Regions from separate parts of the Stenotrophomonas sp. 22DLJC03 genome, predicted to be linked through region 1. Evidence: riboswitches for the same ligand, from Rfam matches in the RefSeq annotation. Region 1 holds a riboswitch; the other holds the start of a gene.
What was found. A riboswitch is a leader RNA that binds a small molecule or an ion and turns the genes downstream of it on or off. The one in region 1 is predicted to bind thiamine pyrophosphate.
Positions count from the first base shown of each region.

Region 2: another riboswitch for thiamine pyrophosphate. It lies ahead of AC13GA_RS15705 (TonB-dependent siderophore receptor); the one in region 1 lies ahead of thiC (phosphomethylpyrimidine synthase ThiC).

Region 1 is NZ_JBSPUG010000003.1:827,043-838,520, reverse strand. It holds gene AC13GA_RS14485 (ion channel) at 1-75, opposite strand, end outside; gene thiC (phosphomethylpyrimidine synthase ThiC) at 209-2,053, opposite strand; TPP riboswitch at 2,136-2,237, opposite strand; gene AC13GA_RS14475 (BCCT family transporter) at 2,484-4,061, shown strand; gene ggt (gamma-glutamyltransferase) at 4,619-6,337, opposite strand; gene ilvC (ketol-acid reductoisomerase) at 7,071-8,045, shown strand; gene ilvG (acetolactate synthase 2 catalytic subunit) at 8,084-9,820, shown strand; gene AC13GA_RS14455 (ACT domain-containing protein) at 9,804-10,055, shown strand; partial or broken gene AC13GA_RS14450 (threonine dehydratase) at 10,152-11,216, shown strand; gene AC13GA_RS14445 (2-isopropylmalate synthase) at 11,247-11,478, shown strand, end outside.
Region 2 is NZ_JBSPUG010000004.1:130,425-141,902, forward strand. It holds gene arsB (ACR3 family arsenite efflux transporter) at 1-195, opposite strand, end outside; gene AC13GA_RS15645 (arsenate reductase ArsC) at 209-712, opposite strand; partial or broken gene AC13GA_RS15650 (ArsR/SmtB family transcription factor) at 753-1,079, opposite strand; gene arsH (arsenical resistance protein ArsH) at 1,097-1,825, shown strand; gene AC13GA_RS15660 (murein L,D-transpeptidase) at 1,850-2,542, opposite strand; gene AC13GA_RS15665 (hypothetical protein) at 2,697-2,969, opposite strand; partial or broken gene AC13GA_RS15670 (DUF2268 domain-containing putative Zn-dependent protease) at 3,182-4,072, opposite strand; gene AC13GA_RS15675 (OmpO family porin) at 4,279-4,854, shown strand; gene AC13GA_RS15680 (helix-turn-helix transcriptional regulator) at 4,978-5,745, shown strand; gene AC13GA_RS15685 (VOC family protein) at 5,814-6,179, shown strand; gene AC13GA_RS15690 (Dyp-type peroxidase) at 6,303-7,277, shown strand; gene AC13GA_RS15695 (hypothetical protein) at 7,383-7,799, shown strand; gene pnuC (nicotinamide riboside transporter PnuC) at 7,908-8,477, opposite strand; gene AC13GA_RS15705 (TonB-dependent siderophore receptor) at 8,486-10,675, opposite strand; TPP riboswitch at 10,746-10,841, opposite strand; gene AC13GA_RS15710 (phosphotransferase enzyme family protein) at 10,951-11,478, opposite strand, start outside.

The DNA of each region.
Region 1 (11,478 bases):
TTGTGCGCCCAGCAGCCAGGCGGACGGAATGCGGCGGGCGATGGCCAGCCAGCGGGTAGTCAAGGCAACAGGCATGGCGTCCCTTCCCCGGGGTGATGGGCGGAGGATAACCGGGACGGATGTGAGGCTCCGGTAGCGCCGGACCATGCCCGGCGGCTTTCCTGGACCACCGCGTCGCCTGGCATGGCCGGGCGCTACCCGCTCGGGATCAGCTCTGGTGGTAGACCTCGGCACCCGCGGCGCGGAACGCCTCCGACTTTTCCTTCATGCCCGACTCTGCGTACTCGCGCACGTCCTGGGTGATCTTCATCGAGCAGAAGTGCGGACCGCACATCGAGCAGAAGTGGGCCAGCTTGTGCGCGTCCTTGGGCAGCGTCTCGTCGTGGAATTCCTTGGCCTTCTCAGGATCCAGGCCAAGGTGGAACTGGTCTTCCCAGCGGAATTCGAAACGCGCCTTGCTCAACGCGTTGTCGCGCACCTGCGCGCCCGGATGGCCCTTGGCCAGATCGGCCGCATGCGCGGCGATGCGATAGGCCATGATGCCGTCGCGCACATCCTGGCGGTTGGGCAGGCCCAGATGCTCCTTCGGCGTCACGTAGCAGAGCATGGCGGTACCGAACCAGCCGATCATCGCCGCGCCGATCGCGCTGGTGATGTGGTCGTAGCCGGGTGCGATATCGGTGGTCAGCGGGCCCAGCGTATAGAACGGCGCTTCACCACACTCGCGCAGCTGCTTGTCCATGTTCTCCTTGATCAACTGCATCGGCACATGGCCGGGGCCTTCGATCATGGTCTGCACGTCATGCTTCCAGGCGATCTTCGTCAGTTCACCCAGTGTCTCCAGCTCACCGAACTGCGCGGCGTCGTTGGCATCGGCGATGCAGCCCGGGCGCAGCCCATCACCCAGCGAGAAGGTCACATCGTAGGCCTTCATGATTTCGCAGATGTCTTCGAAGTGCGTGTAGAGGAAGTTCTCCTTGTGATGCGCCAGGCACCACTTGGCCATGATCGAGCCACCACGGCTGACGATGCCGGTAACACGCTTGGCAGTGAGCGGCACGTAGCGCAGCAGCACCCCGGCGTGGATGGTGAAGTAGTCCACGCCCTGCTCGGCCTGCTCGATCAGCGTGTCACGGAAGATCTCCCAGGTGAGTGCTTCGGCTCGGCCGTCGACCTTTTCCAGCGCCTGGTAGATCGGCACCGTGCCGATCGCCACCGGCGAATTGCGGATGATCCACTCGCGGGTTTCGTGGATGTGCTTGCCGGTGGACAGGTCCATCACTGTGTCACCACCCCAGCGGATCGCCCACACCAGCTTCTCCACTTCCTCGGCGATGCCCGAGGACACCGCGCTGTTGCCGATGTTGGCGTTGATCTTGGTCAGGAAGTTGCGGCCGATGATCATCGGCTCGCTTTCCGGGTGGTTGATGTTGTTGGGCAGCACAGCGCGGCCGCGTGCGATCTCATCGCGCACGAACTCCGGGGTGATGATCTTCTGGATCGAGGCACCAAACGCTTCGCCCGGGTGCTGCTGCAGCAGGCCGGCATCGCGGATCGCGTCCAGCCGCTGGTTTTCGCGGATGGCGACGAACTCCATCTCCGGCGTGATGATGCCGCGGCGCGCGTAGTGCATCTGGGTGACGTTGGCACCTGCGCGCGCACGGCGTGGCAGGCTGCGCGCGGGGAAGCGCACCGCATCAAGCTTAGGGTCATGCTCGCGGTCGCGGCCGAACGACGAGCTCAGGCCGTCGAGCTGCTCGGTATCACCACGTTCCTCCACCCAACCGCGCCGCAGCGCCGGCAGGCCGGCCGACAGATCGATGCGCACCTCCGGATCGGTGTACGGGCCCGACGTGTCATAGACGGTGACCGGTGCATTTTCTTCGCCACCGAACAGCGTCGGCGTGCGGGTCAGCGCGATCTCGCGCATCGGCACCAGCAGGTCCGGGCGCGAGCCGGGCACGTGAATCTTGCGCGAACCGGGAATCGGCCGGGTCACGGATTCGGAGAGTTGCTGGGCCTGTTGCTGCAGGGCGGAGAGCTGTGCGTTCATCGGGCATCGTCCAGAAAGGTCAGGGACGAAGCGGCGGCGCACTGCTGCCGCGCGCGGACGGTCCTTGGGCGGAGTCCGGGCACGGCTGCACTGCAAAGCTTCCCTACGCCGGTATGAGCCGGATCAGGTTCCAAGGGACTGTCTCAACCGTGGCCACCAGGCCACGGTACCCCCGCTTCTTGGCGTGCATTAGAGCATAGAAACCACTGCATCTCCTGGCGATTCATCCACGCATGGCATGGCGCTGCTCCATCGGCATTAACAGAACCGTGACATCGCATTCAGTAACGTGCACGCGCATCGTGCCGCTGCGGCCGGTGTTTCCGTTGCCGTCTCCGCGGCCCCTGCCCGGCTCGTGCTGCATGCCGCCGGCCCCCTCGCAGCAAGCTCTGCTCGCTCCCCTCAATCCCTTGATCGGAGAAGCTCCTTCATGGTGTTTCGCGTTTCCATCGCGCTGGTTCTACTGCTGGTGCTGCTTGCCGGTGTTGCACCGGGGCCCTTCAATGCCGTGGTGCAATCGGCGCTGGCCGATGTCATCCGCAGCGTCGGCTGGCTGTACCTGCTGGTCGTATTCCTTGCGCTGACGTTCCTCATGTACCTGGCCTTCGGTCGCTTCGGCAACCTGCGAATCGGTGGCGAGGACGCCGAACCCGAATTCTCCCGCGCCAGCTGGATGTCGATGCTGTTCGCCGCCGGCATGGGCATCGGCCTGGTGTTCTGGGGTGCGGCCGAGCCGATTTCCCACTTCACCAAGCCTCCGGAAGGTCTTGCACCGCAGAGCATGGACGCGGCGCGGGCTTCGATGCGCTATGCGTTCTTCCATTGGGGCCTGCATCCATGGGCAATCTACGCGCTGATTGGCCTGGCGATGGCCTGGTTCCAGTTCAACCGCAATGGCCGTGGACTGGTCAGTGACATGCTGCAACCGATCATCGGCCGCCACCATCGCGGCTGGATCGGACGCGTGGTCAATATCGCCGCGGTCGTGGCCACCGCGATTGGCGTTGCCACCACGCTGGGCTTTGGCACCATCCAGATCGCTGCCGGCATGGAACGCGTGTTCGGCCTGCACGCGGGTGTGCCACTGCAGCTGACCATCATCGCCATCGCGTTCGTGCTGTACATGGCGTCCACCGCCAGCGGTGTCGAGCGCGGCGTGAAGTGGCTGTCCAACTTCAATCTTGCGCTGGCCGCGCTTCTTGCGGCCACCGTACTGGTGCTGGGCCCGACCGGATTCATCTTCGATACGTTCACCACCACTCTGGGGTCGTACCTCAACCAGCTGGTGACGATGAGCCTGCGCATGTCGCCGTTCTCGGGCAGCACATGGGTAGCGGACTGGACCATCTTCTACTGGGCGTGGTGGATTTCCTGGGCGCCGTTCGTCGGCTCGTTCATCGCGCGTATCTCGCGTGGGCGCAGCGTCCGCGAGTTCGTCATCGGCGTCGTACTGGCACCGACGGTGCTGGGCTTCTTCTGGTTCGCCGTGTTTGGTGGTACTGCGCTGTGGGCGCAGATCTTCGGCCATGCCGACCTGGTGCAGGCGCTGGGCAACGGCTATGAAACGGTGCTGTTCACCCTGTTTGACAGCATGCCGCTGCCTTTGCTGCTTTCCTGCATCGCACTGGTGCTGCTGATGATCTTCTTCGTGACATCAGCCGATTCGGCGGTGCTGGTACTGGCCAGCATGTCCACTGACGAGGCAGGCGATCCTCCGTTGAAACGCAAGCTGGCCTGGGGCATCGCGGTGGCGCTGATCGCAGCGGCGTTGCTGCTGGCCGGTGGCCTGGAGGCACTGCAGGGCATGATCACGATTGCGGCGTTGCCATTCGCGCTGCTGATGGTGCTGGTGATGGTGTCGCTGTACCGGGTACTGGACCAGGAGTACACGCGCGAGCGGCGGCAGGCGCAGCGCCAGCGGCACATGATCGATGCGTGGATCGCACGCGAGATGGCGGCGCAGGAGGAAACCCAGGCGGAGGCCGCGCGCGCGCACGATCAGGATTGAGCGTGTTTTGCAGCCTGCGGCTGCACCGCTTTTTTCAGGCAAAGGCAACGGCCGAAGCCAAGGCGGCTCTGGGTTGTTGCTGGTTGGGCGGGGCGGTGTGGGTGGGCAGGACACGCCGTAAACCCGTCCATGGGGGCTCGATGGCGCCATCCATGGCGCCAACGGTCCTGCCCACCCACACCGCCCCACCGCCGACAGTTTCCGTGTGACGGTGGGTTTTCCACGCTATGCGTGGATGAGGTGTATCGGGAAAACAAGAAGGGGTCGGATCCGTTTTCCTCTGGAAAACGGATCCGACCCCAACCCAAAGCGCGCGGCTGTTGCCGTTGCCTTTGCTCTTGATCTTCTTTTTTCTTTTCCTGCGGTGATGGGCACGGAAACTGTCAGGGGCCGGGCGGGTGGGCTGGGCGGGGGTGTCCGCGGCATGGATGCCGCGGCCAAGCCTCCAGGGACGGATTCACGGCGTCCCCCGAGCAGCCCACCCGCCCGGCCCAATCACGCAATCCAGCTTCTGAACCGACACCGCAGAGGGGGCTCAGCCCGGTGGCCGGGAAACCTCAATACCCCGCCGCCTGCCCATCCTTTCGACTCTCCGACGCACCGTAATACACCCCGGTCTCGGGATCGCGCATGATCGCCTGGTACCCGCCATACGGACCATCGGCGAACACGATGCGATGCCCCTTGCGCATCAGCGCCCGCACCGTCTCGTACGGGAACCCGGTTTCCAGATTGACCTCGCCACCATCAGTCATCGCCGTCGCCTGCCCGGTCGGTTCGGTCGATCCCTCATGCTGGATGCGGGGTGCATCACCGGCCTCTTGAAGGTTCATGCCGAAGTCCACCAGGTTCATCACGATCTGTGCATGCCCCTGCGGCTGCATCGCACCGCCCATCACGCCGAAGCTTGCATAAGGCTTGCCGCCCTTGGTAATGAAGGCCGGAATGATGGTCTGGAACGGGCGCTTGCCCGGCGCGTAGCCGTTGGGATGATTCTTCTGCAGCACGAACATCTCGCCGCGGTCCTGCAGGATGAAACCCAGTCCTGGAGGTGCCATGCCACTGCCCATGCCACGGTAGTTGGACTGGATCAGCGAGACCATCATGCCGTCGGCGTCGGCCACGGTCATGTAGATGGTGTCGCCCTGCTCCAGCTGCTTCGGCGTGCCCGGCTGTACTTCCTTCAGCGCCTTGTCCATCGAAATCAGCGTTCGGCGCTGCGCGGCGTATTCCTTGGAGATCAACTTCTGCACCGGTGCCGGCTGGAACGCCATGTCGGCGTAGAAACGCGCGCGGTCGGCGAAGGCCAGCTTCTTCGCTTCAACGAACAGGTGCACATGCTCCGGTGAACCAAACGGGATCTTCGAGAAGTCGTAGCCTTCCAGCACATTGAGGATCTGCAACGCGGCGATGCCCTGGCTGTTCGGCGGCAGTTCCCACACGTCGTAGCCACGGTAGTTGCTGCTGACCGGCTCGACCCACTCACCGTGGTGGTCGGCCATGTCCTGGTAACTCAGATAGCCGCCATTGGCCTTGAAGTAGTCACCGATGGTGCGGGCGATGTCACCCTTGTAGAAGGCATCGCGGCCACCATCGGCGATTTTCTGCAGGGTGCTGGCCAGGTTCGGGTTCTTCCACATCTCGCCCTTGCGCGGGGCGTGGCCGTTGATCGTGAACTGTTCCTTGAAGCCCGGGTACTGCGACAGCTTGGGCACCGAGCGGTCCCAGTAGTAGGCGATCACTTCAGCCACCGGGTGACCGTCGCGGGCGTAGCGGATGGCCGGTGCCAGGTTGTCGGCCATCGGCTTGCGGCCGAAGCGGTCGTGCAGTGCGAACCAGCCGTCGACAGCGCCCGGTACCGACACCGGCAGTGGACCGGTGGCCGGGATGTCCTTCAGGCCACGGCGCTGGAACTCGGCCAGGGTGAGCGACTTCGGCGAGCGGCCCGAGCCGTTGTAGCCGTACAGCTTCTGCGTCTTCGGGTCCCAGACGATGGCGAACAGGTCGCCGCCGATGCCGTTGCCGGTCGGCTCCATCAGGCCAAGGGCGGCATTGGCGGCGATCGCGGCATCCACCGCCGAGCCGCCCCCTTTCATCACGTCCAGCGCGATCTGGGTGGCCAGCGGCTGCGAAGTGGCCGCCATCGCGTGCGGGGCGATCACCTCCGATCGGGTGGCGAAGGTATGACCGGTAATGCGGTCAGCGGCAAAGGACAGCGCGGGCACGGCAGCCAGCACGGCGGCGGCGAGCAGGGAACGGGCAAGGCGTCGGGACACGGTCGGGTTCCGATGGAAGGGTGGTTCCCCGATCTTCGCCGCTGCGGCCTTCACGTGGTATCGGGCAGAGGTCATGGACGTTGATTCTGGGGTGGGTGCTGGCTTGGGTCCGCACTGTTCCCGACTTCTGTGAATCCGGTGCGGACCAAGGTCCGCACCAACCAAGGTGAAAATCCGCCGGAATCCGCGCAAAAAACCCGCTGAAAGGAGTGAATTTGGGTTCACAGAAACACTTTCATCGGCAACCATCCTTGTGCTGCAAGCGATTGAACTGGATGCAGCGGCAACCGATGGAAATTCCATCGCAAGGGTTGACATCGCCGAAACGGCTGTGTTTCTCTCGATCACATGTTGCATCACAACACGCCACCGCGAACCCACATCGAAGCCGCCGACACCGGCGCCGCCTCGCTGCGTTCGATTCTTGTGCTCGTACTTATTACCCAACCAACAGGTGCGGGACGAGCCAGCGTGTAAGCAACAAACACACCGGAACTCTTCAAAAACCCGCACCCGTCCAGGTGCGGGTTTTTTCATTTCAGGACCTGGTTTCAGACGCAACCACCATGAACAACGCCACCTTCAAAACCAGGACCAGCACCACCGCGACACCTCGTGGTGGCTGTGCCTGTGCGATGCATGGCGCCTCCCCCACCGCTTTCCCCTGACCGGCCGGTACGTCACTACGACGACCGGCCGTTCTTTTTTCTTCCCACCGCAAGGAACCTCCCCCATGAGCACCAACGACCTGCCCCAGACCAAGATCGCTGTCATCGGCTACGGCAGCCAGGGCCGCGCGCACGCGCTGAACCTGCGTGAATCCGGCTTCGATGTGGTGGTAGGCCTGCGTCCGGGCGGCCCCACCGAGGTCAAGGCACAGGCCGACGGCTTCACCGTGAAAGCACCGGCCGATGCGGTGAAGGATGCCGACCTGGTCGCCGTGCTGACCCCGGACATGGTGCAGAAGAAGCTCTACGACGATGTGCTGGCACCGAACATGAAGCAGGGCGCGGTGCTGCTGTTCGCGCACGGACTGAATGTGCACTTCGACATGATCAAGCCGCGCGAGGATCTGGACGTGGTGCTGGTCGCACCCAAGGGCCCCGGCGCGCTGGTGCGCCGCGAGTACGAAATCGGTCGCGGCGTGCCCTGCATCTGGGCGGTCTACCAGGACAAGAGCGGCAAGGCCGCCGAGTACGCCCTGGCCTATGCCGCCGGCCTGGGCGGCGCCCGCGCCAACCTGATCCAGACCACCTTCAAGGAAGAAACCGAAACCGATCTGTTCGGCGAGCAGGCGGTGCTGTGCGGCGGCGCATCGGCACTGGTGCAGGCCGGCTTCGAAACGCTGGTGGAAGCCGGTTACCAGCCGGAAATCGCCTACTACGAAGTGCTGCACGAACTGAAGCTGATCGTCGACCTGTTCTATGAAGGTGGCATCTCGCGCATGTTGGAGTTCATCTCCGAGACCGCGCAGTACGGCGACTACGTCAGTGGCCCGCGGGTGATCGACGCCGGTACCAAGGCGCGCATGAAGGAGGTCCTGAAGGACATCCAGGACGGCACCTTCACCAAGAACTGGGTAGCCGAATACGAAGCGGGCCTGCCGAACTACAACAAGTTCAAGCAGGCCGACCTGGAGCACCCGATCGAGAAGGTAGGCAAGGAACTGCGCGCCAAGATGGTCTGGTTGCAAGGACAGGCCGCGTAACCACGCGGCCTCCCCCACCCGCTTTGCAAGGTTCCCCCATGAACTCTTCCACACACCGCAGCGCGCCAGCCAACGGCGCGCGCTGGCTGACCCAGGCGCTGGAGGCCGAAGGCGTCCGCACGCTGTTCGGTTATCCCGGCGGCACCATCATGCCGTTCTACGACGCGCTGGTGGATTCTTCGCTGAAGCACATCCTGGTACGTCATGAGCAGGGCGCGGCGCTGGCTGCCAACGGCTTCGCCCGCGCCAGCAACCAGGTCGGCGTCTGCGTGGCCACTTCCGGCCCGGGCGCCTCCAACCTGGTCACCGGCATCGCCGACGCGATGCTCGATTCGGTCCCGATGGTCTGCATCACCGGCCAGGTCGCCACCCCGCTGCTGGGAACCGATGCCTTCCAGGAACTGGATGTGTTCGGCCTGACCATGCCGATCGTCAAGCACAGCTGGCTGGTGCGCAGCGTCGACGACCTGCCGCGCGTGGTCGCCGATGCCTTCCGCATCGCCCGCGAGGGCCGTCCCGGCCCGGTGCTGATCGACCTGCCCAAGGACGTGCAGCTGGCCGATGCCGGTCATCTCCCGGTGCACGTGCCGAGCAGCGTCGAACCGCCGCCGGCCCCCGCGGAAGCAGCCATCGCCGAAGCCATCGCCGCACTGGCGGCGGCCGAGAAGCCAGTGGTCTACGCCGGTGGTGGCATCGCACTGGGCGATGCAGTGCAGGACCTGCGTGACTTCGTCGAGGCCAGCGCCATCCCCACCGTGATGACCCTGCGCGGACTGGGCGCGCTGCCGGCCAATCACCCGCACTCGCTGGGCATGCTGGGCATGCACGGCACCCGCGCGGCCAACATGGCGGTGCAGGAAAGTGACCTGCTGCTGGTGCTGGGTGCGCGCTTCGATGATCGTGCCACCGGCAAGCTGGCTGAGTTCGCACCGTTCGCCCGCGTCGTCCACATCGACGCCGACGCCTACGAGATCTCCAAGCTGCGCAGCGCCGATGTCGCCGTGCCCGGCAATGTCGGCCACGCCATCCGTGCCCTGCGTGCGGCCTTTCCCTCCCCCAAGGCCCACCAGGACGCGTGGCGCAAGCGCTGCGCGCAGCATCGCGAACGCTTCACCGCACGCTACGACGCACCCGGCCAGCACATCTACGCACCGGCGCTGCTGAAGCGGTTGAGCGAACTGGCGCCGGCCGATGCGGTGATCGCCTGTGACGTTGGACAGCACCAGATGTGGGTCGCCCAGCATTGCCGCTTCAATCACCCACGCAACCACCTGACCAGTGGCGCGCTGGGAACCATGGGCTTCGGCCTGCCAGCGGCGATGGGTGCGCAGTTCGCCTGCCCCGATCGCGCCGTGGTGCTGGTGTCCGGTGACGGCAGCTTCATGATGAACGTGCAGGAGCTGGCGACCATTGCCCGCTGCCGCCTGCCGGTGAAGATCGTGCTGTTGGACAACAGTTCGCTGGGCATGGTGCGACAGTGGCAGGAACTGTTCTTCGCCGAGCGCTACAGCGAGATCGACCTGTCCGACAACCCGGACTTCGTGGCGCTGGCCAAGGTGTTCGGTATCGCCGCCACCCGCATCGATGCACGCGATGACGTCGAAGGTGGGCTGGCCGCGCTGCTGGCCGAACCGGGCCCGGCGCTGCTGCACGTGGCCATCGATGCACGCGCCAACGTGTGGCCGCTGGTGCCGCCGAACACCGCCAACAGCACGATGCTGGAAAGCAACCCCGCCCATGCCCGCCAGGAGATCCCCAATGCAATACCGGCTTGACCTGGTGCTGCACCCGGCCGAAGGAGCGCTGCTGCGCGTGATCGGCATGGCCGAGCGTCGCGGCTTCGCACCGTGCGCGATCAGCGGTGCGCCGGTGGCCGCCGATGATGGTCGCTGGCACCTGCAGCTGGTGGTGGATGGCCAGCGCCCGGCGGAAACGCTGTGCCGGCAGATGGAAAAGATCTACGACTGCGTGTCGGTGCAGATGACCGCACTGGAGGGAGTATCCGCATGAACACCCGTACCGTTTCCAACACGGTGCCGGTACGGAGGCGTCTTCTTCGCCGTCCGTCCCCGCGCGCGGTGGTCGCCTGCCTCTCGCTGGTGGTCCATGCCGGGCGCTGACACCAGCAAGGAAAGCGATGTCGGCGACGTAAGCGTCGCCGACGTACTGGCAGCGCAGGCACGCCTGCGCCGCTTCCTGCCGCCCACGCCGCTGCACCATGCCGAGCGCTTCGGCACCTGGCTGAAGCTGGAAAACCTGCAGCGCACCGGCTCCTACAAGGTGCGTGGTGCGCTCAACGCGCTGCTGGCCGGGCGCGAGCGCGGCGACACACGCCCGGTGATCTGCGCCTCGGCCGGCAACCATGCCCAGGGCGTGGCCTGGGCCGCCTACCGCCTGGACGTACCAGCCATCACAGTGATGCCGCACGGCGCGCCGGCCACCAAGATCGCCGGCGTCGCCCACTGGGGCGCGACCGTGCGCCAGCATGGCAACAGCTATGACGAGGCCTACGCGTTCGCGGTTGAACTGGCTCAGCGTCACGGCTACCGCTTCCTGTCCGCCTTCGACGATGCCGACGTGATCGCCGGCCAGGGCACGGTCGGCATCGAGCTGGCCGCGCACGCGCCGGACGTGGTGATCGTGCCGATCGGCGGCGGCGGGCTGGCCTCCGGCGTTGCGTTGGCGCTGAAGTCGCAGGGCGTACGCGTCGTCGGTGCGCAGGTGGAAGGTGTCGATTCGATGGCACGCGCGATCCGCGGTGACGTGCGCGAGATCGCCCCCGTTGCCTCGCTGGCCGATGGCGTGCGGGTGAAGATCCCCGGCTTCCTGACCCGCCGCCTGTGCACCTCGCTGCTGGACGACGTAGTGATCGTGCGCGAGGCTGAGCTGCGCGAAACCCTGGTCCGCCTGGCGCTGGAAGAACACATCATCGCCGAGGGCGCCGGTGCGCTGGCATTGGCCGCCGGCCGCCGCGTCGCCGGCCGCCGCAAATGCGCGGTGGTCTCCGGCGGCAACATCGATGCCGGCGTACTGGCCGGCCTGCTCACCGACATCCGCCCACGCCCACCGCGCAAACCGCGGCGACGGCGCAGTGAATCCCCGGGCTCGCCCAGCAAGGCCAGCGCCACCGTTCCCCCCACCTCTTCCCCTTCCCCTTCCCCCCCTGCAAGCCGTCACGCCCGCTGTCGAGGAGATTTCCCTGTGACCACCATCGAACGAATTACCACCCCGCGCATCCGCATCTTCGACACCACCCTGCGTGACGGCGAGCAGTCCCCCGGCTGCAGCATGAGCCCGCCGCAGAAGCTGGTGATGGCGCGTGCGCTGGATGAACTGGGCGTGGACATCATCGAGACCGGCTTCCCGGCCAGCTCGCAGTCCGATCGCGAGGCGATGGCCCTGATCGGCCGCGAGCTGCGCCGCCCGAGCCTGA
Region 2 (11,478 bases), on a different contig from region 1:
CATCGCGCCGAAGTCGACCTTCAGCAGCATCGGGATGATCATCAGCCAGATCAGCACTGCAACCGGCAGGTTGACCTTGGCCACTTCGGCGGAGGCCAGCACCGCGAAGGCATCGGGCAGGACGTGGCCCAGCAGCGTGCCCATCGCAATGCACAGCACAACCCACAGGGTCAGGTGTCGCTCGAACAGGCTCATGGCAGTGGCACCGTCACTGCGTGCCGTCGATCGGCAGCAGCTGGCCGATCCGGTCCAGCGCGTGCTGCAGCGCTTCGCGTTCGGACCACACCGATTCGGGCAGTGCGAGCAGCGCACGCAGGCGGGTTTTCACGATGGCATGAGCCAGCGCGAAGGCTGCGGTCTTGTCGGCATCGCTGCCTGCTACGGCGGCCGGATCGGGCAGGCCCCAATGGCTGCGGATGAAGTCCCCGAACACCACAGGGCAGGCTTCGGCAGCAGCGGAGTCACACACGGTAATCACCAGATCCATCGGAGCCGCATCCACGAACTCATCCCACGATTTGCTGCGCAGCCCTTCAATGGGCATTCCTTCGGCCTGCAACTGGGCCAGCGCGAATGGATTGACCTGACCGGTGGGCTGGCTGCCGGCGCTGAAGGCGGTGAAGCGGTCGCCGCCCCAGGCGCGCAGGGTGGCTTCGGCAAGCACGCTGCGGGCGCTGTTGCCGGTACAGAGGAACAGGACAGAACGGGTCATGGGGCAATCGCCTCGATGGGGCAGGTCGTGTGCGGTACCAGCACTTGCAGGCGGGTGCTGCGGACGAGCACTCATCGCTGGGTGAGCCCGCGCAGCAGTTGTGCGTGAGGTACTCGATCAAGCCGTTCATGGCATCGAAGTTGGCCCGATAGCACACATGGCGGCCCTGGCTTTCGCTCTCTACCAGGCCGGCCTGCACCAGCTCCTTCAGGTGGAAGCTGAGCGTAGCCGGTGGCACCTGCAGGGCCGTGGCGATGTCGCCAGCCATGCGTCCTGCCGGGCCGGCCTCCACCAGCAGGCGGAAGGCAGCCAGGCGGGTGGCATGACCCAGGGCAGTCAGGGCAGTGATTGCATTCAACGTTTCCATATTTCTAGAATAGTCGAATGAATAAGCCAATCACAAGTGCCCACCTGCCGAACCTGGTAGAAGCCTCGCTGCCCCAGCCCGATCACCACCAGCTCGCCGCCACCGATCTGGGGCCACCACGCATCCTCCTGCTCTACGGCTCGCTTCGGCCGCAGTCGTTCAGTCGCAAGCTGGCGCTGGAAGCCGAGCGGCTGCTGCACTACCTGGGGTGCGAGACCCGCGTGTTCGATCCGCATGCGCTGCCCATGCTGGACAGCGTGGACAAGAGCCACCCCGAAGTGCAGCGGTTGCGTGCGTGGTCGCAGTGGTCGGAAGGCCAAGTCTGGGTCAGCCCCGAGCGGCACGGGACGATCACCGGTGTGTTCAAGAACCAGATCGACTGGTTGCCACTGGAAGACGGCAGCGTGCGCCCCACACAGGGCAGGACGCTGGCGGTGATGCAGGTGAGCGGCGGTTCGCAGTCGTTCAACACGGTCAACACGCTGCGCGTACTTGGTCGTTGGATGCGCATGCTGACCATCCCCAACCAGTCATCGGTGGCCAAGGCCTGGCTGGAGTTCGATGACGATGGACGAATGAAGCCCTCGCCGTACTACGACCGCGTGGTGGATGTGATGGAGGAACTGGTGAAGTTCACGCTGCTGACGCGAGGGCGGTCGGACTACCTGGTGGACCGCTACAGCGAACGCAAGGGCGATGCGCATGCCGCTGCATTGGCGCGGGCCGCGGGCGCTGCGGCTTCCTGAATTCCTGATCCGCCGATGGGCGCATTACTTGCTTGCGCGCCGCGCGCCCTTCTCGTCTTCGTCCTTGGCATCCCCACGGCTCTGCGCGAACTCCGGGAATGTCTTCGCGATCGAATCCTTGTCCGGCAGGATGTAGAACACGCCGCCCTTCTCGAACGTGGATTGCACAATCTGCTCGTAGAACGCGGGCGTGACGTTGATGCAGCCGTGCGTAACGCGGTTGTCGTCCGGCGAAGGTGATGCCAGCCGTTCGGCGCGCTTCTCTTTCGGGGTGCCTGGCGGAAGCGGGTGCATCGAGACGGCGGAATCGTAGTCCACCCACAGCACGCGTCCGGCATCGTCGGAGGGGCCGTAGCCACCAATGAAACGGCCCGCTGGGGTGGTGCGGTCATGGCCTGGAATCGCACTCAGCGCGAGCTTGGCAACGCCGGGTGCAGAGTGATCGCCGATGGCCGAACCGAACAGCGCCGGTGCCGCGCCGCGCAGCTTGCCGTCGCCGCCGAAGACCAGTACCTGCGCAGCCGCCTTGTCCATGATCGCGAACGGATAACCCTGGTTGTCCTTGCTGGCGACCACCCAGCCGGCCAGTTCGATCACCGTCTCGGAGACGCTCTGGTCAGCGGGAAGTTCATCAACGGCGGCACTCCGCTGTTCAGGCGCTTCCTTGTCCTTGCCCTTGGCGCTGGCTGCGCCGCTGCACGCTACGGCCAGTGCCAACATCAACACAGGGAGGGCACGACGTGCAGGGGAGGAGGAGGTACGAATGGGACGGCTCCTTGCATTGAGACCGCGGGTGGAAGGACGCCAGTGGCCCGCGAAGGCCACTGGTTCCCGATACAGAGGTGGATCAATTCAAACGGTGAGGGAGCGATCAGCCGCGCGGCTTGCGGCCGGCAGGTGCCCTTTCAAGCTGCTGCACGCGGCCTTCGATCTGGTCCAGACGCTGGTTGGCCTGCTGCGCCGACTGGTTGGCGGACTCGGCACTCTGGGCGGCGCCCTGCACCTTTACATCGAGCTGGTCGAGACGCGAGTTGATCGTTGCAAACTCGTTCTTGTAAGAGGCGCAAGCGCCAAGGCTCACGGTGGCGATGAGCGCCACGCTGAGTGCACGGGCCATCTTCATGTGTTGCGAGGTCAGTTTCATTCCACTCCCTCCTTCGTCTGGGGAAGCTGGAATATAGCGGCGTTTGTTCCCGGCGCTACCAAGCGCTTTCAGCTGCAGTTGGAAGACGTGGATGGGCTGTGAAGGTCGGTAAATCAACAAACCTTAACAAGCGGGATCAAGCGAGCTGATCTGCACCGGCGGATCGCCTTGTGCCTGTTCAATATCACCCATTCACCAGCATGAAGCCGGCATCACGGCATCTGCGCCTGCGTGCTTCCGCCTGCTCCGCACGCAGGTTGCCATCCACTTGCTTCCAGCAGCGCTGCAGCGTTTCCAGGCTGGACATTCAGTAGTTAGGCGATGGCGTTGTGCATGTCGGGCGCGCGCGCAATATAGGCATGGGCGATGCGGTAGCCCGTCCAGTAGCCGAGGTCTCCGCGGCGCGTGTTGTCGCCGGGGCCGTTGTACAGCCACTTCGAAAGATCGGTACCCATGCTGTCCTGCAGGAACGCGCGCTCCAGCGCTCACTCGCGACCCTGCGTCCAACCCTGCAGATGCGCGTTGGACGGTTGCCCGGAGATCCGTTCTCCCACGTATTCGGCGCCGCCTTCCACCAGCGTCTGATAGAGCAGGGTGGGCTGCTCGACTTCCACGCGTGCACCGGGCTGTTGCACATGCACCCAGTCGTTGCACAGCGCTTCCAGTCCGATGACCACACCTGCTTCGGTGGTAACGCCACCACTGTTGCCGCGGCCCACCAGTACGGTGACCGAGGGAAAGCGCGCAGACGGCAACAGGGCGCCCAGCTGATCGACGGCAGCGGCGACGCGCGTGCGGATCGATGGCAATGCTGTGGTTCTCGCTTTCGCAAACAGTGACGGCTTGTCCTGGATAGCCCTGGCCAGCCGCTCCATCGAGCCGATACGGCTGTCGGTGAAGCTGCGCAGGGCATCCGTACCCGCATCCAGGCAGCCGTGCTGCAGATCATCGGCGCTTGGGCGCCCGTGGTTGGCGTCCAGCACCTTGAAGAAGCACGTGACATCGTCTGTCTGTACGACGATGCGCCCGGCAGGAACGACGCGCTCAGCCGCCTGTGCCTGCAGCAGCGCGACCGGCGAGGTGATCAGGATCAGCGCCCGCATCAAGCATCGAGCGTGGTGCGCGCAAGAAGCCGCCGGCAATGCCATGCGGAGTTCCCTGAACGGGAACCATATTTATACACCAGTCAGTTCAATATTCAGGGTCGATTAGACCCTCTAACGGATAATTCACACCTGTCGACCGCCTCTTCTCTCTCCCCCTCCCGGGAGGCGGTCGACGAAACCAAAATAATTAAAGGTGTGTCCCGATGAACAAGAATTCGCTGCTTGCCCTGGGTCTTCTGGCTGCTCTGCCGTTCGCTGCATCGGCGACCGATGGCCTGTCGTACAACTACGTTGAAGGCGGCTACGTGAACACCGATGCCAAGGGCGGCGACGCCGATGGCTGGAAGGTGAAGGGTTCCGTTGCGGTGCACCCGAACTTCCACGTCTTCGGCGACTACAGCGCCCAGGAGACCGACAAGTTCAAGAATGACGTCGACCAGTGGCGCCTGGGTGTCGGTTACAACTACGGCATCGCACCGAACACCGACCTGGTGGCCCGTGTTGCCTACCAGAAGTACGACGAGAAGCGCGGCCTGGACTTCAACGGCTACTCCACCGAAGTGGGCGTGCGCACTGCGTTCAACCCGTACGTCGAAGGCTACGTGATGGCCGGCTACGAAGATTTCACCAAGAAGCACGGCATCAACCCGGACGGCGAGTTCTACGGCCGCGTCGGCGCCACCGCCAAGTTCAACCAGAACTGGGGCCTGAGTGGCGAAGTGAAGCTGGCCAAGGCCGGCGACCGCGAGTGGTTCGTGGGCCCGCGCTTCACCTGGTAACAAACGCCTGTCGTTAGTGCGTGTTGTGCTGGCGTGTGACTCTCTCTCTCTCCCACACGCCAACCGAAGCCCGGCCTCGCGCCGGGCTTCACTTTTATGGGCTTCTGGGCGCCACAATGCGGCATGGGCGACCCTTCCTCCCTCGCAGGTACCGGCACGGCCTATCAGGAGCACCGGGCGCCAGCGCCGCTACGTGGCCATTTCGGCCAGCTATGGCAGAGCCAGCTCGCTGCGGATGCCGATGGCCATATCACCGTGCTGCCCGATGGCTGCGTGGACATCCTCTGGCGTGACGGCGCGTTGTTCGTGGTCGGCCCGGATCGTGTGGCTGCGCATCCGGCGCTTGCACCCGGTGCGCAGGTGCTGGGTGCGCGCTTTCGTCCCGGCCAGGCGTTGGCCGCTTTGGGATTGCCATTGGCCGGCATCATTGGACAGGCGGTGCCGTTGGCCGATCTGAAGGGCGGATGGGCCACAGCAGCCGCTGCATCCATTGGCGATACCGCGCCGGCCCAACGATTGCAGCGGATGGCGCAGTGCCTGCAGCAGCACATGGGCGCGGCGGCCCTCGACGTGCAGGCGCAACGGGCGCATGTGTTGTTCCACGCGCTTGGCCGTGGCCAAGCTACGCTGGACGAGCTGGCGGCAGGCTTGAACCTGAGCCCGCGCAGCCTGCGCCGTTTCAGCCAGGCGCAGTTCGGCTACGGCGCCAAGACGCTGGAGCGGATCCTGCGCCTGCAACGCTTCCTGCGCCACAGCCGTGGGTTGCCGCAGCATTCGTTGGCGATGCTGGCCACCGATACTGGCTACGCCGACCAGGCCCATCTCAGCCGCGAGGCCCGCGAACTGGCCGGCATGACCGCCCGCGAACTGCGCCGGGAGTGGGGACAATGATGGCCGTTTCGTTCAAGACCGGCAGACCACGCTGATCGATGCTGCAGGCTCCAACCACGGAGTCCGTCATGAGCCACGCCACCCCCGGTGCCGAACGCCGCATCGACAACATCGAATTCAACGTCGCCGACATCGCCCGCAGCAAACGCTTCTACGGCGAGGTATTCGGGTGGTGCTTCACCGACTACGGCCCCGCCTATACCGAGTTCGACGATGGTCGCCTGAAAGGTGGTTTCGTTTCCGACGCGCCGGTGCGTGCGCACGGTGGTCCGCTGGTCATTCTCTACTGCGCGGACCTGGCGGATGCGCAGCAGCGCGTGGTCGCTGCCGGTGGCGAGGTGGTGCAGGCGGTATTCGCCTTCCCCGGTGGCCGTCGCTTCCACTTCCGCGATCTGGATGGCTACGAGCTGGCGGTCTGGAGTGATGTGGATTGAGGTCTTCGTACCTTCGCCGGTGGACGGAACGAGAACCGCTCCGTCCCCGGTCAGGTGGTTCCGCTATGATCGCCCGCACATCGCTACACGCGATGCGCCCGCCTCAAGCCAGCAGGAACCGTCGTGAACTCCCAGCCCGCACCGATCACCGCCCTCAACCACACGCTCGACAACGAGCCGCAGCAGATCACCGCGCCACTGACCCATTCGGCGGCGTTCCTGGTGCTGAAGGTGAAGGATGACGAGGCATCGATCGCAAAGGCGCGCGAGGTACTGGCCAGCACCGACGACCTGATCAAGAACACCGCCATCCGCGAGATCGAGCGCACCTTCACCTGCAACGTGGCCATTGGCCACCGCGTGTGGCAGCCGCTGGTGGGTACCACGCCGCCGCGTGAGCTGGCGCCGTTCCGCGAGATCAAGGGCGCGACCCACACCGCGGTGTCCACGCCGGGCGACCTGCTGTACCACATCCGTGCGCGCACCATGGACCTGATCGTGGCGTTCGAGCGCAACCTGCTGATGGCGTTCGGTGATGCGGTGGAAACGGTCGATGACGTGGCCGGCTTCCGCTATTTCGATGGCCGCGACCTGCTCGATTTCGTCGATGGCACCGCCAACCCGGAAGGGCTGTCGCTGCCGGAAGCCACCATCGTGGGCGAGGAAGACCCGGAGCACGCCGGTGGCAGCTACGTGGTGGTGCAGAAGTACCTGCACAACCTCGATGCCTGGCGCGCACAGAAGACCGAAGCGCAGGAAGCGATCATCGGCCGCACCAAGCACGACAACATCGAGCTGGATGATGCGCCGGCCGATGCGCAGAAATCGCACAAGACGCTGTGCACCATCGAGGATGCCGACGGCGAGCACGAGATCCTGCGCGACAACATGCCCTTCGCCAACCCGGGCCGTGGCGAGTACGGCACCTACTTCATCGGCTACACGCGCCACCTGTGGGTGATAGAGAAGATGCTCGAGCGCATGTTCATCGGCAATCCCGCGCCGCTGCATGACCGCATCCTCGATTTCTCCACCGCCACCACCGGCGTGACCTTCTTCGCGCCCTCGCGCAAGGTGCTGGCCGACCTGGGCGACTGATCGCGCCAGGCCTGCGGTCTACGCGCCGGCCATTACCGCCCGCCATCTGCCTGTCATCTACCGCGCCGACCATCAGACGTTGGATGGAAGCGCAGGAGGCTGGCGATGGTCATGGCAGGAAACAGGACCGGCGCGCGCCGCTGGTGGCGGCCGTTGGCCGCGCTGTTCGGTGCGCTCGCACTTGGAAGTGCCAGCGTTTCCGCGCAGGAGGCTCCCGCACACTGGATGGCCTATGCCGCCGCCGTGGGCGGCCAGCTGCAGCAGCGCCTGCAGCAGGAGCAGGATCCGCGGGCGCAGCGCGTGCTGGAATGGATGCAGGCACACCCGGATACGCCGACGCCGTTGCCGGTGAGCGTGTGGATCGCGGCGGATGGCCGCATTTCGAAACTCGAATTCGGCAGCCTGGGCGACGCCCAGATCGACGCCGACCTGCGCGCGACATTGCAGTCCGCGCCGTTTCAGGCCGCCCCACCGGCTGACATGCGCCAGCCGCTGCGGCTGGGCCTGCTGCTTACCCAGTAGATCCACGCCATGCGTGGATGGGCCTGGTAGATGCCGACCTTGATCGGCAGGCGTGCGCCAACCAAGGTTGGCGACAACCGGTAAACCCCGGCCACGCACGGCGTGGCTCTACTGCGTTGCCACCTGCGGTTCACGCGCAGCTGCGCTCCATGCGCGCAGCCCGAACACGGCCAGGCCGAGGAAGAACACGTACAGCGCCGCGGTCACATGCAGCGACTTGAACAGGTACGCACCCACGTACACCACGTCCACCGCGATCCACACCCACCAGCAGGCCACGTGGCGGCGTGCCTGCCACCACTGGCCGACCAGGCTCAGCGCGGTCAGCATCGCGTCCAGCCACGGCAGCGCGGCATCGGTGAAGGTGTGCATGGCCGCACCCAGCGCCACGCCACCGCAGAGGCCGATGGCCAGGTCGCGCAGCAGCTTGCCGCGCGCCAGTGGCACGATGCGGACGCTGCCCTCGTCGGCGGCGTGCTGCCGCCAGTTGAGCCAGCCGTAGACCAGGAAGCCACCGAAGGCGACCTGCAGCAGGGTGTCCGAGTACAGCTTGGCCTCGGCGAACACCAGGCCATACAGCATCACCGACAGCAGGCCCACCGGCCACGCCACCAGCCGGCGCTTGGCCATCAGCCAGACGCCGAGGATGCTGCACAGTGCGGCGGCCCACTCCAGCATCAGGCCGCTCACAGCGCGAACGTCACCGACAGGCGGGCCTGTCGCGGTGCGCCGGGGAACAGGTAGTAGTCACCGCCGCTGCTGCCGGTATCGCGCCAGTAGAAGCGGTTGAACACGTTGTCCACCGACAGGTTCCAGGTCACCGCACGCTCGTGCAGGCGATGCTGGAAGCGCAGGCCGGCATCGAACACCGAGTAGTCCGGTGCGCGCGCACCACCATCGGCGCGGGCGACATTGGCACCGGCATAGCGCCAGCCGCCGGTCACGTCCAGGCCCTGTACGAACGGCAGCGCATAGGCCACGTGCACGCTGGCGCGCACCTTCGGCACGTTCACCAGCTGATGGCCTTCATAGGCGGGCGTGCCGGTGTCGCGCGCGCGTGCCCGCAGCACGCTGGCGCTGGCCACGATCTGCAGCGCATCGGTCAGCTGGCCATTGGCGGTCAGCTCCAGGCCGGTGTGGGTCTGCTTGCCTTCCTCGACGAAGGTGTAGCCGACATCGCTGCCGTCCGGCTTGGCGTACTGGTACGGCTGCGAAATGCGGAACAGCGCCGCGCCCAGGGTCAGCGCCTCGACCGGCATGTACTTCACACCCACTTCCAGCTGCCGCGACTGCACCGATGGCAGGAAGGTATCGGCGTTGCTGGTCCAGAACGGCGCTTCCTGGCCCAGCGAGATGCCGCGCACATAGCTGGCATAGGCATTGAGCTGGTCGGTGGCCTTCCACACCACGGCGGTCTGCGGCAGGAAACGCGACAGGCGGCTGTGCCGCTGCGGGGTACCACGCTTGTCGTAGGCACGCTCGTCCAGGCGCACGAAGCGGCCGCCGGCCAGCCACTGCCAGTCATCACCGAAGCTCATCCGGTCCAGCGCGAAGAACGCGGTCTGGCGGCTGTCCAGGCGCCGTGCGGACGGCCCTGGCATCTTCGGCGACGGTTCGAACACCGGCACCTGCGCATCGTGGATGTTGCTGGTGCCGACGTACTCGTTGACGCTCGGGCGCTTGTCCACGGTGCGGCGGAAGTAGTCGGCACCGATGGTCAGCTCATGGCCGACGCTGCCGGTCTCGAAGCGGCCGCGCAGCTCGGCACGGGCCTGCTGGTTGCGGCGGGTGTCGTCCGGGCTGCGGTAGTCGTAGACGTCGTAGTCGCCATTGGGCGCGAAGTAGTTGCCCGGCACACTGCCATCGGCGCACTGCGCGGCGTAGTAGCAACCGTAGGCGAAGGCGACGTTGTCATCGATCACCGAGCGGCTGTGGCCGACCGAGACGCGCGACTGCCAGGCATCGTTGAAATCGTAGGTATGCAGCGCGGTGATGTTGGTGCTGGCAATGTCGACCGGACGCTGCCATGGCTGGTAGCCCAGCAGGAATTCGCGATCCACGCCGTGTGGCAGCTCGCGCGCGCCCAGCAGCTGGTAGCCGGACACCGAGCGCTGAGAACTGGTCTGGTAGTTGGCATCCACTTCCAGCTTGCCGCGTTCGCCGATCAGCCAGTCGGCGGCCAGCGAATAGAAGTTGCGACGGCCATCGGCGTGCTCGACATAGGAATTGCTGGAGTCCCATGCGGCATTCAGGCGCAGGCCGAAACGCGGAGTGATCCAGTGGCCGACATCGACGGCGACGTAGCGCGAGCCTTCCGAATCGGTGCCGAGCGTGGCGCTGCGCACTTCGGCCGGGCGCTTGCCGATGTAATTGATGATGCCGCCGGGCGCCATCACGCCTGCGGCCAAGCCGGCTTCACCCTTGAGGATCTCCACCGACTGCACGTTCTCCAGCGCAAGGCGCTGTTCGCCGGCGATGGACAGGCCGTTGAAGCGGTAGCCGGTGGCGGCGTCCAGCGCGAAACCGCGGATGGCGATGTTCTGGTAGTAGCCCACCGGCGCATAGGCATCACCCAGCGAGGCATCGTTGCTGGCCAGCTCGGACAGCGAACGCACCTGGCGGCGGTCGAGGTAGTCGCGCTCAAGCACGTTCACCGACGCCGGCGTGTCCTTCCAGGAACCACCACCGAAGGCGTTCACGCGCGAGGTATCGGCCTTCGGCTTGCCGGCCTGCACGCGCACCGCCGCCAGTTCGGTCGGCGAACGCTCGGCGCCGGTGGCAGCCGCATCGGGGGACGCCTCGGCTTCGCTGGCGTGCAGCGGCAGCGCGGCGCAAAGGGCGAGGGAGAGCAGGGTGGGGCGCAGGCAGCGGTTCATTCGGTTCGTCTTCGGACAACAAGGGAGACGAAGCGACGGCGCGCAGGTGCACCGGCCCATGACGGGGGTGTGGCTGCGGCTCAAAGCTCCCTACGCCGGTGCAAACCGGATCAGGTTCCAAGGGACTCTCTCAGCCTGGCAGATCCAGGCACCCCCGCTTCAGGTGACCATTTCACTACAAATGGTACGGATTTGCGAGCCGGTGCCCTTCAGGCAGCGGGGTCAGAGCCCTTTCCGCAGGAAAGGGCTCTGACCCCAACGGTGCGCCAACCGGGTCACGCCGCTGCGTGCAACGCCTGCAGCAGTGCCTGTCCCGGCGCGCTGTGGAACCACGCCGGATGCCCCAGCATGAACGGCTGCCACGCCACATCCGCGTTTGCGGTGGAGCCGGTGATGCCTTCGAAGTATTCCACTTCGGACAGTGCGAAGTCGAAATGCACCATCGGCAGCAGGTCGGCCAGCAGCTGCACGCGTGCTGCCGACAGTGGCTGTACCTCGCGGTAGCCGTCGAGCAACGCCCGTGCGATGTCGATGCGCACCGCCTCCAGGCCGCGCTCCAGTTCCAGCCAGGCCACCGCGTTGCGCTCGATCGCGGTGGCGAGGTCGAACAGTGCGCTGGTGGGCGAGGCCAGGCCGAAATCCAGCACGGTGCTGACCTGCCCATCGCGCCACAGCAGGTTGGAAACATGCCAGTCGTTGTGCGCCCACAGCCGCGGTTCGTCGCGCAGGCGCTGGGCCAGGCCGGCGTGCCACGGCAGCACGTCGCGGCGAAGCTGGGTTTCCCACGGAATGCGCGCGAGGTA